2 regions of the Chromobacterium sp. LK11 genome follow, and region 2 is predicted to be linked to the other one. Evidence: predicted binding sites of a transcription regulator. Region 2 holds the regulator's gene; the other holds the start of a gene.
The links. Region 2 encodes FNR, which switches genes on or off when oxygen is low (the NO sensors DNR and NnrR bind a similar motif). Its sites were predicted from a motif close to TTGATNNNNATCAA; they were not measured.
Positions count from the first base shown of each region.

Region 1: VK98_RS01725 (4-hydroxyproline epimerase) is a predicted target of FNR. The motif match lies at 4,950-4,963, and genes of this name have one in related genera.

Region 1 covers NZ_LDUR01000003.1:72,790-80,757, forward strand. Annotated here, with positions in the region: gene VK98_RS01705 (aldehyde dehydrogenase) at 1-168, opposite strand, end outside; gene dapA (4-hydroxy-tetrahydrodipicolinate synthase) at 181-1,056, opposite strand; gene nhaC (Na+/H+ antiporter NhaC) at 1,100-2,512, opposite strand; gene VK98_RS01720 (FAD-binding oxidoreductase) at 2,602-3,846, opposite strand; gene VK98_RS01725 (4-hydroxyproline epimerase) at 3,848-4,849, opposite strand; gene VK98_RS01730 (GntR family transcriptional regulator) at 5,201-5,896, shown strand; gene VK98_RS01735 ((2Fe-2S)-binding protein) at 6,444-6,722, shown strand; gene VK98_RS01740 (NAD(P)/FAD-dependent oxidoreductase) at 6,719-7,968, shown strand, end outside.
Region 2 covers NZ_LDUR01000011.1:81,624-89,591, forward strand. Annotated here, with positions in the region: gene VK98_RS07445 (methyl-accepting chemotaxis protein) at 1-230, opposite strand, end outside; gene VK98_RS07450 (sodium:alanine symporter family protein) at 795-2,210, shown strand; gene hemN (oxygen-independent coproporphyrinogen III oxidase) at 2,278-3,684, opposite strand; gene fnr (fumarate/nitrate reduction transcriptional regulator Fnr) at 3,794-4,540, shown strand; gene VK98_RS07465 (DUF1853 family protein) at 4,588-5,508, opposite strand; gene VK98_RS07470 (RNA methyltransferase) at 5,498-6,277, opposite strand; gene VK98_RS07475 (inositol monophosphatase family protein) at 6,480-7,271, shown strand; gene VK98_RS07480 (VOC family protein) at 7,346-7,744, shown strand.

The DNA.
Region 1 (7,968 bases), on a different contig from region 2:
GTCGACGTCGGCGGCGTCGCCGGCGGCGACATGGCCGATCAGGCTGTTGTCCATCGGCGTCCGGTTCTCCAGCCGCTCCCCCCTGCCCTCATGGCCGGGAATCAGCAGGCCGGCCCACAAGCGCCCGGCGCGTGCGCTGTCGAATACCGCTTCCTTGTTCAATGCCATCTCCGTCTCCTGTTAACGATCGAACGCGGCCAGCGCGTCGAGAAAAGCCTTGGCTTCCGCGTTCGGCAAGGGCAGCAGCGGCAGGCGCACATCGCCGGCGTCGACGCCGTGGCGGCGTACGCCCAGCTTGGCTTTCTGGTTGTAGCCGCCGGACTCCATCGCCTGGATCGCCGGATACATCGCCGCCATCAGCGTGCGCACTCGCGCCCAGTCCTCGGCCTTGGCCGCGTTAAGCATCGCCGCCTGCTCGCCGGGGAAAACATTGGCCGCGCCGCTGATCCAGCTGCGCACGCCCCAGAACAGGAAGTCCGCCGCCTGGTCGTCGCAGCCGCAGATCACTTCGAAATCCGGCAGCCGCGCCTGGATCAGCGCCAGCGCGCGGCTGAAGTCGCCGCTGCTTTCCTTGATGCCGACGATATTGGGGTCGCGGCTCAGCTCGATCACGCTGGCGATGTCTATCGACACGCCGGCGCGCGCCGGGAAGTTGTAGAGAATGATGGGCAGCGCGCTGGCGGCGGCCACCGCCTTGAAGTGGGCGACGATGCCGGCCTGGTCCGGCAGGCTGTAGGCCGGCGGCGCCAGCATCAGCGCCTCGTAGCCCAGCTCCGCCGCCTGGCGCGCGCGCGCTATCGCGCCGCGGGTGGACAGATCGTTGGCGCCGGCGATCAGCCGCAGCCGGCCCTTGCCCGCCTTGGCCACGCACTCCAGCACTTGGCGGCGCTCGTCTTCGTCCAGCGCGTAGTACTCGCCGGTGGTGCCGCAGGCGACGATGCCGGCGACGCCCTGTTCGATGAAGCGCTCGACCAGCTGCCGCAGCGCCGCCAGGTCCAGGCGACCGTCGCGGTCGAAAGGCGTGACGATGGGAACCAGAATGCCTTGTTGTTGCATGGGGTGTTTCCTTTGTGCTTGGGGTGGAGGGAAGCCGCGCGGCTCAGGCCGGCGCCGCGGCCGCGGCGCCGGCGGGCCGGACGCGCCAGATGGCGATGTCGGCGTAGCCGTAGAACACGCTGATGGCGATCACCAGCAGGTGGTACCAAAGAAAGGGCAGGTATTGCAGCGTGGACACGCCCAGCGTCGCCGCCATGAACACGCCGCCGTCGCTCCACGGCACCATCGGCGCCGTCACCGTGCCGCCGGCCTCGACATTGCGCGACAACACCCGGCGCTCTATGCCCTGCAGGTCGTAATTGCGTTCGGTGATGGTGCTGGCGGTGATCAGCGACACATAGGCCGCGCCGCCAAAGAAGTTGCCGAAAAAGCCGCCCAGCAGCGTGGAGACGGTCAGCCGCCCCGGATTATTGGCCCAGCGCAGGAAGTTGGCGCTGATCACCTCCAGGATGCCGGCGCGCTCCATCAGGCCGCCCAGGCCCAGAGCGAACAGGATCAGCGCGATCACGCTGAGCATGGATTCGATGCCGCCGCGGTTGAGCAAGGTGTTGAGAAACTCGATGTCGGACGCGGTGCGGTTGCCGAAGTACGCGGTGCGCACCGCGTCCAGCAAGGGCATGCCCTGCGCCCACCAGGCGCAGACCACGCCCATCACCGCGCCGGCGGTGATCACCGGAATCGACGGCAGCCGCATCGCCAGCATCGCGATCACCGCCGCCGCCGGCAGCAGCAGCCAGCCGTTGACGGTGAAATGCGAGCCCAAGGCCTGCATCGCCTGATCGGCGCGGCTGGTGTCCAGGCCGGCGTCCACATAAAAAAAGCCGACGCCGAGAAACAGCAAGGTGGTCAACAGCGTGGCCGGCACGCTGACCCACATCATCGAGCGGATGTGGTCGATCAAGTCCACCTTGCACAGCGAGGCGGTCATCACCGTGGTGTCCGACAACGGCGACATCTTGTCGCCGACGTAGGCGCCGGAAATCACCGCGCCGGCCACCAGCGGCAAGGGCATGCCGAAGCTGTAGCCTATGCCCATCATCGCGATGCCGGCGGTGCCGGCGGTGCCGAAAGAGGTGCCAGTGGCCAGCGAGGTCAGCATGCAGATGATGAAGGCTGCGGCCAGGAAAATCTGCGGGCTCATGATGGCCAGGCCGTAGTAGATGATGGCCGGCACCACGCCGCCGGCGATCCAGGTGCCGATCAAGGCGCCGACGGTGATCAGCACCAGCACCGCCACCATGCCGTTGTAGATGCCCTGGATCAGGCCCTGCTGCATATCGTCGTAACTGCGGCCCAACCAGTTGCCCAGGCCTATCACCAGGAACCAGCTGCTGAACAAGGCCAGCTGGATCGGCAGGTCCAGCACATTGAGGAACAGGAACATGATGGCGATGAAACCGGCCATCACCGCGACGACCTGGGTTGCGCTCGGCAACCGTGGCGATCTTGCTTGCATGACGTTTCTCCTCTGCTTCGGGTGGGTGACCGGCGGCGTCGAGGCCGCCGGCGCGGAGAGGCCGCGGCGCGGCAGATCGTAAACACGCTCTAAAAACGCGCCAGTCGGTAAGGATGCACGTCCAGGCCGGACGGGCGCCGCAACACCATGTCGCGCAGCAGCGCGCCGGTGGTGGCGGCCAGCGTCAGGCCCAGATGGCCGTGGCCGAAGGCGAAATACAGGCCGGCGCGGTCCGGCGCCGGGCCGATGACCGGCACGGTGTCCGGCAGCGACGGCCGATTGCCCATCCACAGCGTCATGCCGTCGGTGGAAAAATCGCCGACGATGCGCCGTGCCTTGTCCAGCAGTATCTCGGCGCGGCGCCAGTCCGGCGCCGCGTCGCGGTGCGCCAGCTCCACGGTGCCGGCCAGCCGCAGGCCGCCGTCGGCCAGCGGCAGGATCACGAAGCTTTCGCTGGCGCACTGGATGAAATGGCGCAAGGCCACGCCGGCCTTGGGCAGGTTGACGTGATAGCCGCGCTCGCTTTCCAGCGGCACCCGGTAGCGGCACTGGCGGGTGAAGCGGTCGCTCCAGATGCCGGCGGCGACGATCACCTCCCCGGCCGCCAGCGTGCGGCCGTCGGCGCAGACCACGCCGTCCACCTTGCCGCCGCGCTCGCTCAGCGCCGTCGCCTCCGCTTGCTCGAAACCGCCGCCGGCGGCGACGAAGGCGTCGAACAGGCCGCGGCTGAACAGATAGGGATCGTCGACATGTGACCAGTCCGCCACCTTGACCGCGCGCGCCCAGCCGTCGCGCAGCGCCGGCTCGCAGGCCTGGGCCGCCGCCTGGTCCAAGGCCTGCCAGGCCACGCCGTGCTCGGCCTTTCGCCGCCAGGCCGGCAAAGCCTGCTCGAGCTCGGCGGCGTCGCGGTACAAGGTCAGCGCGCCGTGGCGCCGCCACATGCCCTCCAGCCCGGCCAGCTCCACCAGCGGCGCGTAGTCGGCGGCGGCGCGGTTCAGCAAGGCCGCCAGCGCGCGGGTCAGCGCCGCCACCCTGGCCGGGCGGCTGGCCAGCGCGAAGCGCGTCAGCCACGGCGCCAGCGTCGGCAGATAGCGCCAGCGCACCGCCAGCGGCCCCAGCGGGTCCAGCAGCCAGCCGGGCAGCCGCCGCCAGACGCCGGGTTCGGCCAGCGGGATCACGTCGCTGACCGCCAGCGCGCCGGCGTTGCCGTAGCTGGTTTCCCGCGCCGGCTCGCCGCGGTCCAGCAACAGCACCTCGAGGCCGGCCAGCCTCAATTGCAGCGCCGTGGCGATGCCCACCACGCCGGCGCCGACGACAATGACGCGAGCGCTCATCTCAGGCCACCTCGAAGCCGTGGACATAGGGGTCGGCGTCGTCCAGCAGGATTCGGTTGTAGCCGGTGAAGCGCGCCCAGCCCTGCACCGAGGGCACGATGGCCGGGTAATCGCCCACCCGGGTCTCCGCCAGCACGCGGCCGACGAACTGGCTGCCGATCAGGCTCTCGTGGACGAAGTCCTCGCCCACGGCCAGCAGGCCGCGCGCATGGCGTTGCGCCAGCCGCGCCGAGGTGCCGGTGCCGCACGGCGAGCGGTCCAGCGCCGACTCGCCGTACAACACCGCGTTGGCGCCGCTGGAACCGGCGCTCTTGGCCGCGCCGGTCCACTGGCAATGGCGGACGCCGCGGATGTTCGGGTCCAGCGGATGGACGATGTCGTAATGCCGGTTCAGGTATTCGCGCAGCTCGCGCCCCATCGCCACCAGTTGCGCCGGCGAGTAATCCGCCATGTCGCGATAGCCCGGCTGCGTCTCGACGATGGGATAGAAATTGCCGCCGTAGGCGATGTCCACCCGCAAGCGCCCCAGCGCCGACACCTCAGCCTCCACGTCCCGCAGATAGAGAAAGGACGGCACATTGGTCAGCGTCACCGCGGCGACCTTGTCGCCCTCCATCCGGTACTGCGCCGCCACCTTGCCCGCCGGCGTGTCCAGGTTCAGCACCCCGGGCGTTGCCGGCGTCACCAGGCCGTGCTCCAGCGCCATGGTGACCACGCCTATGGTGCCGTGGCCGCACATCGGCAGGCAGCCGCTGGTCTCGATGTAAAGCACCGCGATGTCGCAGTCCTCCCGCGTCGACGGATACAGGAAGGCGCCGGACATCTGCGCGTGGCCGCGCGGCTCGAACATCAGGCCGGTGCGTATCCAGTCATAGCGGCGGATGAAGTCCAGCCGCCTCTCCGCCTGCGTCTCCCCTTCCAGCCGCGGGCCGCCGTTCGCCACCAGCCGCACCGGGTTGCCGCAGGTATGGCCATCGAGACATTCGAATTCGCTCACCGCCATGATCTTGCTCCTCGCTTGTGATGGAGCCACTCTAACCTCGTCGTTTTTTGAATACAATTTTCAAGGCACGACGCACACTAACCGCAGCAAAGAAATGGCTTTGATTTATATCAAAAATAATTTATTAATCAATAAAATCAAATATTTATGCATTGTTGCATTTTAATCACCTTGCATTGCAGCACGACAAAGACTGAAAAAATCATCTTTTCCCCAAGCAAAATCAGCAATAATTGAATACAAAATCAAGACATGAGCGCGAAGCGCGTCGGCCTCGCCGCCGTTGCCGCAGCCATTGCCCGCCCTCCCCGCGCCTGTGATAATTTGAGGATTGCAACCGCCGACACCGCCATGCCCCGAACCACAGCACCGCGCCAAACCCTCACCGCCACCACCACCGACACGCTGCGTCAGCGCATCCTGCTGGGAGAGTGGCCGGCCGGCACGCAACTGCGCCAGGAGGCGCTGTCCAAGGAGCTGGGCGTCAGCCGGGTGCCGCTGCGCGAAGCGCTGCGGCAACTGGAGGCCGAAGGATTGGTGGCCATCACCGAACGGCGCGGCGCGGTGATCGCCCAGCTGTCCTTGCCGGAAGTGCTGGAATTGTTGCGAGTGAGAGTGCTGCTGGAATGCGATATGTTGCTGGAGGCGGTGCCGCGGCAGACCCAGGCGGATCTGGACGCGGCCGGCGCGCTGCTGGCGCAGTTCGAGGAGGCGCTGCGCCGACGGGATGTCGGCGCCTGGGGCATTCTGAATTCACGCTTCCACCTGGCGCTGTACCAGGCCGCCAACCGGCCGCAGACCCTGGCGCTGATCGAGCAGTTGCACAACCGCACCGACCGCTACACCCGAATGCAGATTCTGCTGACCAATTTCAGCGATCGCGCCCATCGCGAGCACAGCGAAATGCTCGAACTGTGCCGCCGCAAGGACGCGGTCAGCGCCGCCGCCTTCCTGCGGCAGCACATTCTGAACGCGGAAGAGGCCCTGGAAGCCTGGCATCAGGAGCGCCAGAGCGAAACCGGCCGCGACGCGCGCAAACCGGCCTGAACGCCGCCGACCAAGCGTGGCAAGCGCTTGGTTTCAAACAGAAAAGTCCTGAAACACACTATATCCAATGGCTAAAATAATGATGATGACATCATTTTTTAAGCCATTTGATCATAATCAAATAATGCACAGTTTTGAAAATGCTATACGCATTGAAATAACAGAAAAATACATTATCCCAACGGTCTATGGCCGCGCAAAATAATCTCAACACATTGTTTTAAAATCACAATTACCCAGTCATAGCTCGCCCCACTCCTGCCGTCGTCGCCAATCTGTATACATCTGATCACAGTAATCTGTACATTGCCTGTACCCATACAATGCGATAACAATGCTTGCGACAATTAAAAAGCGATTCATCATAATTAGGCCACGGTCATCGCCGCATCGCCTGATTGTCTGACCAAAATCAGACGCGACCAAATCGCTCGCGGCCGGAAGCGACTGTCCACACCGCGCGTCATCCGGCGCCCCTTTCGTGTCAGTAGAACCAGAACGAGCTATTTCGATGCCAAATTTAGACAGAAAATATGACATTCAGAAATTGAATGAAGATCAAATCGCCATCAACATCAATGGCAACACCGTCGCCGCCGCGCAGGGCGAGACCGTGCTCAGCGTGCTCAACGCCGTCGGCTTGCGCCGCGTCAGCCGCAACGACAGCCAGCAAACCATGGGCTCCTACTGCGGCATGGGGGTGTGCCACTGCTGCCTGGTGCGCATCGACGGCCGCTACAAGCGCCGCGCCTGCCAGACCGTGGTGCAGCCCGGCATGACCGTGGAAACCGCGGCCAACCGCATCGAGCTGGAGGGCCTGCAATGAGCGCGCGCCCCATCATCGTCGGCGGCGGACCGGCCGGCATGGCCGCCGCCATCGAGCTGGTCAAGCACGGCCTGCCCTGCACCCTGATAGACGAAGCCTCGCGCCTGGGCGGCGTGGTGTACCGCGGGCCGCTGCGCCAGGGCGTGACCCTGGACTATCTGGGCGAACGCTACCGCGACGCGATGCAGGCCCTGCACGCGGAGTTTGCCCAAGTCAGCCACGCGGTGGAGATCAAGCTGAACACCCGCGTCGTCGGCGGCGAAGCCGGCCAATGGCTATACGCGCTGAATGAACAGGAAAAAGTCGAGAAGATAGACTTCGAACACTTGCTGCTGTCCGCCGGCTGCCACGAGCGCAGCGTGCCCTTCCCCGGCTGGACCCTGCCCGGCGTAATCATGCTGGGCGGCCTGCAGCTGCAGATCAAGAGCGGCGTGGTCAAGCCCTTGGGCCGCACCACCATCGTCGGCACCGGCCCCTTGCTGCCGCTGGTGGCCTGTCAATTGCACCGCGCCGGCGCCGACGTCCAGGGCGTCTACGAGGCCAGCTCCTTCGGCCGCATCGCCAAGGAAACCCTGGCCATGCTGAACAAGCCGCAGCTGTTCCTGGACGGCCTGAGCATGCTGGCCTACCTGAAGCGCCACAGCGTGCCGCTGCACTACGGCTGGGGCGTGGTGGAGGCCACCGGCGAACAAGAGGTGCAGGAAGTCACCGTCGCGCCTTACGACGACAACTGGACGCCGGACCTGAACCGCGCGGTCAGCCTGGCCACGGAAACCCTGGCGGTGGGCTACGGCTTCATACCCCGCACCCAGCTGACCCAGCAAATGGGCCTGCGCCACGCTTACGACGCCGACGGCTTCCTCAAGCCGGAAATCAACGGCTGGCAGCAAAGCAGCGAAGCCCACATCCACCTGGCCGGCGACATCGGCGGACTGCGCGGCGGCGAAGCCGCCATGCTGAGCGGCCGCATCGCCGCCCAGTCCATCCTCAAGCAGCGCGGCGCGATCAGCGCCGAACTGGCCGAGAAAAACCGCCAGCGCTACCTGGCGGAACTGAAGGCGGTGCTGCGCTTCCGCGTGGGCATAGACAGCTTCACCCAGCGCGGCAGCGGACAGCTGGCGCTGCCGCAGGAAGACACGGTGATCTGCCGCTGCGAGAACGCGCTGCGCAAGGACATCGACGCCGCGCTGGAGCAAGGCGTGCAGGACTTGATCAGCCTGAAGATGCGAACCCGCGTCAGCATGGG
Region 2 (7,968 bases):
GCGCGCACGGCCAGGTCCTGCGCCTGCTCCAGCGCGCCCAGCAAATGGTGCAGCGGCTGGATATAGGACACCCCGACTCTTTCTTTTTGCGAAAAATCGATATTGTCCTGATTGGTTCGATACAGACCGTACACCATATACAGTAAGGCGACGGCAAAGACCGTGCCGATCAGCGCAAAGCGGCTGGGGTAGCTCAAGCGCTGCATCAGCCTTACCACGGGTGTTGTCATGATCTCGCTCCTGACTGTGGCGGCGACGCCCGCAATGTGGACGTCCGCGTCGCCAGTTCCAGAATAGGCAATTTTCACGGGCTGCGATTGCCGCATGAAATGCGATGACTTGTCATAGGGGTCGCGTATCAGTTCCTCGCGGGCGAGAGTATGAGCTTTGCCTTGTCTGGCTAAGCTGGGCAACCGGCAATAATGCTTGGGTCATCAAAAATGACTTTTGATTGTTTTGTGCTTGGATAAATAGGCGAAGCTACGGCTTGAATCAATGACAAAGGCGTTGGCCGGGGCGGCGAAAAGCCGGCGGGCGCGGCTTGGCCCAAAACCTTTCGGCATTGCCAGCAATCACTCTATTTTGCTAAATTCGCCGGGTTTTGCATCGAAACAGTCTGACGAAGCAGTGTCCTGAATCAGGCGGCCAGACGGCCGCGGGGTGCTGTTTCGCCAAGGCCGCAAGCTAGAAGCCCGGCGCCAAGACCGCGGCGAAGTCAACCTTCCAGTCTGAAATCCTTCCGGCGCGCGTCGCCCATTTCCAGATTGCCACGCTCAGAGCTTTATAGAGGATCCATGGACTTGCTTCATTCGTTTATCAATGCCGCCAATGATGTGATTTGGGGCAAGGTGCTGATCGGCCTGCTGTTGGCCGTCGGCTTGTATTTCTCGCTGCGTTCCGGCCTGCTGCAACTGCGGCTGTTCGCGCGCGGCTGGCGCGAAATGATGGGCGGCCGCGGCGGCCATCGCAGCAAGGACGACATCTCGCCGTTCCAGGCCTTCGCCACCGGCCTGGCCAGCCGGGTGGGCACCGGCAATATCGCCGGCGTGGCCATCGCCATCGCCGCCGGCGGTCCCGGCGCGGTGTTCTGGATGTGGCTGACCGCGATGCTGGGCATGGCCAGCGCCTTCGCCGAATCGACGCTGGCGCAGCTGTTCAAGACCAATCACCATGACGACACCTTCCGCGGCGGTCCGGCCTATTACATCCAGAAGGGCCTGGGGCAACGCTGGCTGGGCGTGATCTTCGCCCTGTGCCTGATCCTGGCCTTCGGCCTGGTGTTCAACGCGGTGCAGGCCAACTCCATCGTGGCGGCCACCGAGGGTGCTTGGGGCTGGAACCGCTATATGGTGGGCATCGCCCTGGTGGCGATGACCGCGCCCATCATTTTCGGCGGCGTGCGCTCGGTGGCGCGGGTGGCCGAGTGGCTGGTGCCGGTGATGGCGGCCATCTATCTGCTGATGACCTTCTACGTGTTGGCGGCGCATGCGGCCGAGCTGCCGGGTCTGATCGTGCTGATCGTCAAGAGCGCCTTGGGCCTGGAGCAGGCGGCGGGCGGCTTCGCCGGCTACGCGGTGAGCCAGGCGATGATGCTGGGCATCAAGCGCGGCCTGTTCTCCAACGAGGCCGGCATGGGTTCCGCCCCCAACGCGGCGGCGACGGCGACTTCGCGCCACCCGGCGAGCCAGGGCGCGATCCAGATGTTCGGCGTCTTCATCGACACCATGGTGATCTGCACCGCCACCGCCGCTATCATTCTGTTGTCCGGCGTGTACGACCAGGGCTTAAGCGGCGTGGCGCTGACGCAGAAGGCGATCGAATCGCAGTTCGGCCCGATCGGCGCGTCCTTCCTGGCGGTGGCGATGTTCTTGTTCGCCTTTTCCACCATCATCGGCAATTACGCTTACGCCGAGGGCAACGTCGAATTCATCCGCAGCAACAAGGGAATCTTGCTGGCCTTCCGCCTGATCGTGCTGGCGATGGTGATGTTCGGCGCGGTGGCCAGCCTGCCGCTGGTGTGGGACATGGCCGACTTCGCCATGGGCCTGATGGCCTTGATCAATCTGGTGGCCATCGTGCTGCTGTCGCGTTACTTCTTCATCGTGCTGAAAGACTACGAGCGTCAGCTGAAGCGGGGCGAGTCCACGCCGGTGTTCAAGGTGGCGGATTACCCGGAACTGGCGGCCAAGGTGGAAAAAGACATCTGGTAAGCCCAGGTCCGACACCGACAACAAACAGCCCGCGTTCAGACGCGGGCTGTTTTGCTGCGGGGCGGGCTCAAATGGTCTTGGAGTAGCGCGCCTGGGTGCGGCGCTCGCGCAGGTGCTTATCGAAGATCATCGCGATATTGCGGATCAGGAAGCGTCCTCTCGGCTCCACCATGATGAAGTCGCCGTCGAAGGACAGCAGGCCCAGTTGCTGGAACTCGCGAATCTGCGGCAGCTCCTCGGCGAAATATTCGGCGAAGTTGATGCCGTGAATCTCCTCCAGCGCTTCCACCGACAGCGAGAAGCGGCACATCAGGCCCTGGATGATGCTGCGGCGCAGGATGTCGTCGTTGTCCAGCGTCAGCCCGCGCAGCACCGGCAGGTGGCCGCTGTCCAGCGCCGCGTAGTAGCCGTCCAGGTCCTTGGCGCTTTGGCTGTAACAGGGGCCGACCTTGCCGATGGAGGACACGCCCAGGCCTATCATGTCGCAGTCGGCATGGGTGGAGTAGCCCTGGAAGTTGCGTTGCAGCCGGCCTTGGCGCAAGGCGGCGGCCAGTTCGTCGTCAGGCTTGGCGAAGTGGTCCATGCCGATGAACACGTAGCCGGCGTCGGCCAGGCGCTGCACCGAGTCCTGCAGGATGTCCAGCTTGGTTTCCGGCGACGGCAGCTCCGCCTCGTTGATGCGGCGTTGCGGCATGAACACGGTGGGCAGATGGGCGTAGTTGTACAAGGCCAGCCGGTCCGGTCCGATGGCGATCACCTTGTCCAGCGTGCGGCGCACCGATTCGCGAGTCTGCAAGGGCAGGCCGTAGATCAGATCGACGCTGACGGACTTGAAGCCGGCGTCGCGCGCGGCCTGGATCACCTCCAGCGTTTCCTCCTCGGACTGCACCCGATTCACCGCCCGCTGCACCTCCGGTTCGAAATCCTGGATGCCGACGCTGATGCGGTTGAAGCCGAGTGCGGCCAGTTTGAAGATTGTCTCCGCGCTGACTTTGCGCGGGTCTATTTCTATGGAATACTCCCCCTCCTTCAAGAACTCGAAATGAGTCTTGAGCAAGGTCATCAATCGTTCCAGTTGCGCGTCGGACAGGAAAGTCGGCGTGCCGCCGCCGAAATGCAGCTGTACCACTTGCTCGCGGCGGCCCAGACAGGAGGCGACCATCCGGACTTCCTTTTCCAGGTAGTCCAGGTACAAATCGGCTTTGCCGCTGTCCTTGGTGATGATTTTGTTGCAACCGCAGTAGTAGCAGATAGTGTTGCAAAATGGTATATGAGCGTACAATGATAAAGGTTTCCGGTTGGCGCCGATGCTGCGCTGCCGTAGCCAGTGGATGTAGTCTCTTTCGGCAAAACCCGGCGTAAAGCGATCCGCTGTCGGGTATGACGTATATCTAGGACCTGTCCCGTCGAGGCGCTCGATCAGAGCGCGGTCGAATTCAAAATGGGCAGGAGAAAATGGGTGGGTGGTCTTCATGTCGTATTTGGATGGCAAAACCTCTGGTGGACTGGTAAATTTGCGGAAATCCTGCGAATTTCGCTTTGATAAGGGTCAAGCTTCGTCGCAAGCTTGTACTAAACATGCCATGTCCGATCAGAACCATATCTCTTTGCATAACCTGAAGGTCTCCTGCTCCAACTGCAGCCTGAAGGAACTCTGTCTGCCTGTGGGGCTCAACCGCGAGGAACTGACCCAGCTCGACGCGGTGATCCGCCAAAGCCGCCGTCTGAAGCGCGGCGAGTATCTGTTCCGCAGCGGCGAGGGCTTCCGCTCGCTGTTCGCGGTGCGCACCGGCTTCTTCAAGACCAGCGTCGCCAGCCAGGACGGCCGCGAGCAGGTCACCGGCTTCCACATGTCCGGCGAACTGATGGGCCTGGACGGCATTTCCGCCAATGTGCACGGTTGCGACGCCATCGCGCTGGAGGACAGCGAGGTGTGCGAACTGCCGTTCAGCCGCATGGAGAGCCTGGGCCGCGAAATTCCCACCCTGCAGCACCATTTTTACCGGTTGATGAGCCGCGAGATCGTTCGCGATCAGAATGTAATGTTGCTATTGGGCAACATGAAGGCGGAAGAACGGCTGGCCGCCTTCCTGCTGAATCTGTCGCAGCGTCTGTCCACTCGCGGCTTCGCCGCCAATGATTTCATCCTGCGCATGAGCCGCGAGGAAATCGGCAGCTTCCTGGGCCTGAAACTGGAAACCGTCAGCCGCACGCTGTCCAAGTTCCAGCAGCAAGGCTGGATCACCGTCGATCACAAGCACATCCAGCTGGTGATGGTGGACGAGTTGAAGGCGCTGATTTCCGGCTGCGCCCACGCCAACGGGCATTGAGCGCGCAGCGCCGTATTGCTAAAGGCAGGCCATGGGCCTGCCTTTTTTCATGGGCTCGGGCTGCCGGCGATTTGCTGCAATAGCCGCGACAAGGGCGCTTCCTGCGGCCAGCCGGGCGGCACGGCGAAGCCGCGCGCCACTTCATGCCAGCAGCCGTCGGCGCCGGCTTGCAGTTCGGCCAGCAATTGCGGCGCCGCCGCCTCTTCCAGCTGCGCGCGCAATGCCGCCGCGGTGTGGGTCTGTTCGAAGCCAAGCCGCGCCGGCGCCAGCCAGCTGAGCCGGGGCAGCCAGGCCCAGCGCGAGTCCGCGTTCAGCGCCGGCCAGTCGCCGCGCAGCGGCCAGTATTGCCCGTACAGCGGCCGGGCGCCGGGCGGCGCTTGCGGCGAGGTGTCCCGGGCGTGGAACAGCCAGCCGCTGAGCCGGGCGCCGACCGCGCAGCCGTCGAAGCCCGCCGGCAGCATCGCTTGCGCCGCCGGGTGGCGGGACAGGCGCAGCTGGGTCTGCAGCTTGCGGGCTTTCAGCGCCCAGGCGTCGCGCAGGCTGGGGCCGGTCAGGGTGTCGGCGCTGCGGCCCAGTTGCAGGTAGAACTTGCTGGCGGCTTCCAGGTGCAGCGGCTGGCCGTCCAGGCGCAGCAGGAAGTCGAACTCGCCGACGGTGCGGCCGTCCGCGTCGCGCACCGGCAGATTGCTGGCGACCAGTTCGATGTGCGGCGCCAGGCGGAACCAGAACGACAGCAGCCGCTCGGCGTAATGGCCCAGGCGGCGGGTGGGCTGGCGCGCCAGCCAGTGCTGCAGCTCGGCGGGATCGGCGTCCAGCGCTTGCAGCAGCGCCGGGCCGTCGGCGCCCAGCAGCCGTTGCGGCGCGATGTCGGCGCCGCTGCGCCAAGGGGAGGGCGCGGAGAGCAGAAAAGCCAGATCGCGCACCGCCGGGTGCGCGTAGGGCAGGGGGAACGGCGGCTTATTCGCCATCCCGCTCGGGCGCGTCGCGGCGGACTTCGCCGTCGGCGGCGCGCTGCACCTGTTTGAGGAAGCCGCGCAGAATGTCGATCTCCTCGCGCAGCAGGCCGGCGCGGTTGAACAGGGTGCGCATCCGGCGCATCATGCGCTCGCTGTTGCGGCGGCGGAAGTAGCCTATCTTGTCCATGGTCTGTTCCAGGTGGCCGCAGAAGCCCTCCACCTCGCCCAGCGCCGCCGCGTCGCTGTCGGCGCGCAGGTAGTCGATGTCCACGCCGGTGTGGCTGAACAGCTCGTAGGTCATCACCTGCACCGCCATCGCCAGGTTCAGCGAGAAGTAGTCCGGGTTGCCGGGGATGGTGACCAGGCGGTTGCACTGCTCGACTTCTTCGATGGACAGGCCGAAGGTCTCGTTGCCGAACACCAGGGCCACCTGTTCGCCGGCCTGGGCGCGCGCGACCAGTTCCGGCGTGGTCTGGCGCGGGGTGGACAAGGGGGTGGTCAGTTCGCGGCGGCGGCTGGTCAGCGCGCAGGCGATGGTGACGTCTTGCAGCGCCTCGGCCAGGCTGGACACCACGGTGGCCTGCTCCAGGAGATCCACCGCGCCGGAGGCCAGCGTATTGGCTTCGTCGCTGGGAAACACTTTGGGTTCAACCAGATACAAGCGGCTCAGGCCCATGGTCTTCATCGCCCTGGCGGCGGAGCCGATATTGCCCGGATGGTTGGGGCGAGCCAACACCACGCGAATGTTTTTCAGAAAATCAGGTACTTGGGGTTTATTCATCAGCAGTTTCACATTAAAATAGCCGGCTTATCGAAAAGCCCGCGCGCCGTTTTGCGCGCAAGGCCAGCGCTTGCCGGATGGGCAGGCATGCCGCCTTGCCCGATTGCGCCGGGTTTTTCTTGTTCCTTAACCCAGATTGTTACTAGCAGGCGTCGCGTCATGTGGCGGACGTCTGTCATGGTTGAAAGTGTAGAGGCCGTCAATGCATCCGATGCTCAATGTCGCGGTGAAAGCCGCTCGCCGCGCCGGCAGTGTCATCCAGCGCGCGTCGCTGAATCTCGACGCGGTGCGCGTAGAGCGCAAGAAACACAATGACTTCGTGACCGAAGTGGACCGCGCCGCGGAAGAGTCCATCATCGCTTCCATTCTGGAAGCTTATCCCAAGCACGCGATTCTAGCAGAAGAGTCCGGCGCGAAAGGCATCGGTTCGTCGGAATACGAGTGGATCATCGATCCCATCGACGGCACTACCAACTTCCTGCACGGCCACCCGCAGTACGCGATCTCCATCGCGCTGGCGCACAAGGGCCAGGTGCAGCAAGCCGTGGTCTTCGACCCCAACCGCAACGATCTGTTCACCGCCTCGCGCGGCGTCGGCGCCTTCCTCAACGATCGCCGCATCCGCGTGTCCAAGCGCTTCATGATGAATGAGTGCGTGATCGCCACCGGTTTCCCGGTGTCCGACCAAAGCTATATCGACCAATACCTGGGCATGCTCAAGGACGTGCTGGCCAAGACCGCCGGCGTGCGTCGCGAAGGCGCGGCCTCGCTGGACCTGTGCAATGTGGCCTGCGGCCGCGTGGAAGGCTTCTGGGAGCTGAACCTCAAGCCCTGGGACATCGCCGCGGGCAGCCTGATCGTGCAGGAAGCGGGCGGCATCGTCACCGATCTGTCCGGCGAGCAGGGCTGGCTGGAGTCCGGCGACATCGTCGCCGCCAATCCGAAAGTGCTGGCGCAGCTGTTGCACACGCTGGCGCCGCATATTGGCAAATAAGCGCCGCCAGAGGGTTTTAGCGGTTAAGCGCATCACGGCGTCCCTGGGGACGCCGTTTTGGTTTGGAGCGTGATATGAAGCAGTTTTTGGGTTCGGTCGCCCTGGTGGTGGCGGATTACGACGAGGCCATCGCCTGGTATGTGGACAAGCTGGGCTTTGTCCTGCTGGAGGATGAGCATCAGGGCGAGGGCAAGCGCTGGGTGCGCGTGGCGCCGCCGGGGGCGAGCGAGTGCGCGTTGCTGCTGGCCAAGGCGAGCAATGCGCGGCAGCAGGCGGCGGTGGGCGCGCAAACCGGCGGCCGCGTCGGCTTCTTCCTGCATACCGACGATTTCTGGCGCGATTACCGCCGCATGGCGGCGGCGGGGGTCAGCTTTAGCGAGCAGCCGCGCGAGGAGGAATACGGCAGCGTGGTGGTGTTCGAGGATTTGTACGGCAACCGTTGGGATTTGCTGCAGTTGAAGTCCGACGTTTAAACGCCGGCTGGGCCCCGTTAACAACAAAGAGCCGCGCATTGCGCGGCTCTTTGTTGTTAACGTCGCCAAAAACCGCCGGCTCGTCGTCGGCAGCGGCTTGCGGCCGCGGCGGATAGGCGTCCGCTTCGTTCCAATCCAGATCCCAATCCAGATCCAGTTCGGCCAGCATGGCCTGGCGTCCGGCCTGGCGCTGTCCGGAGCGGCTTTGTCCGTGGGCCCCGCCT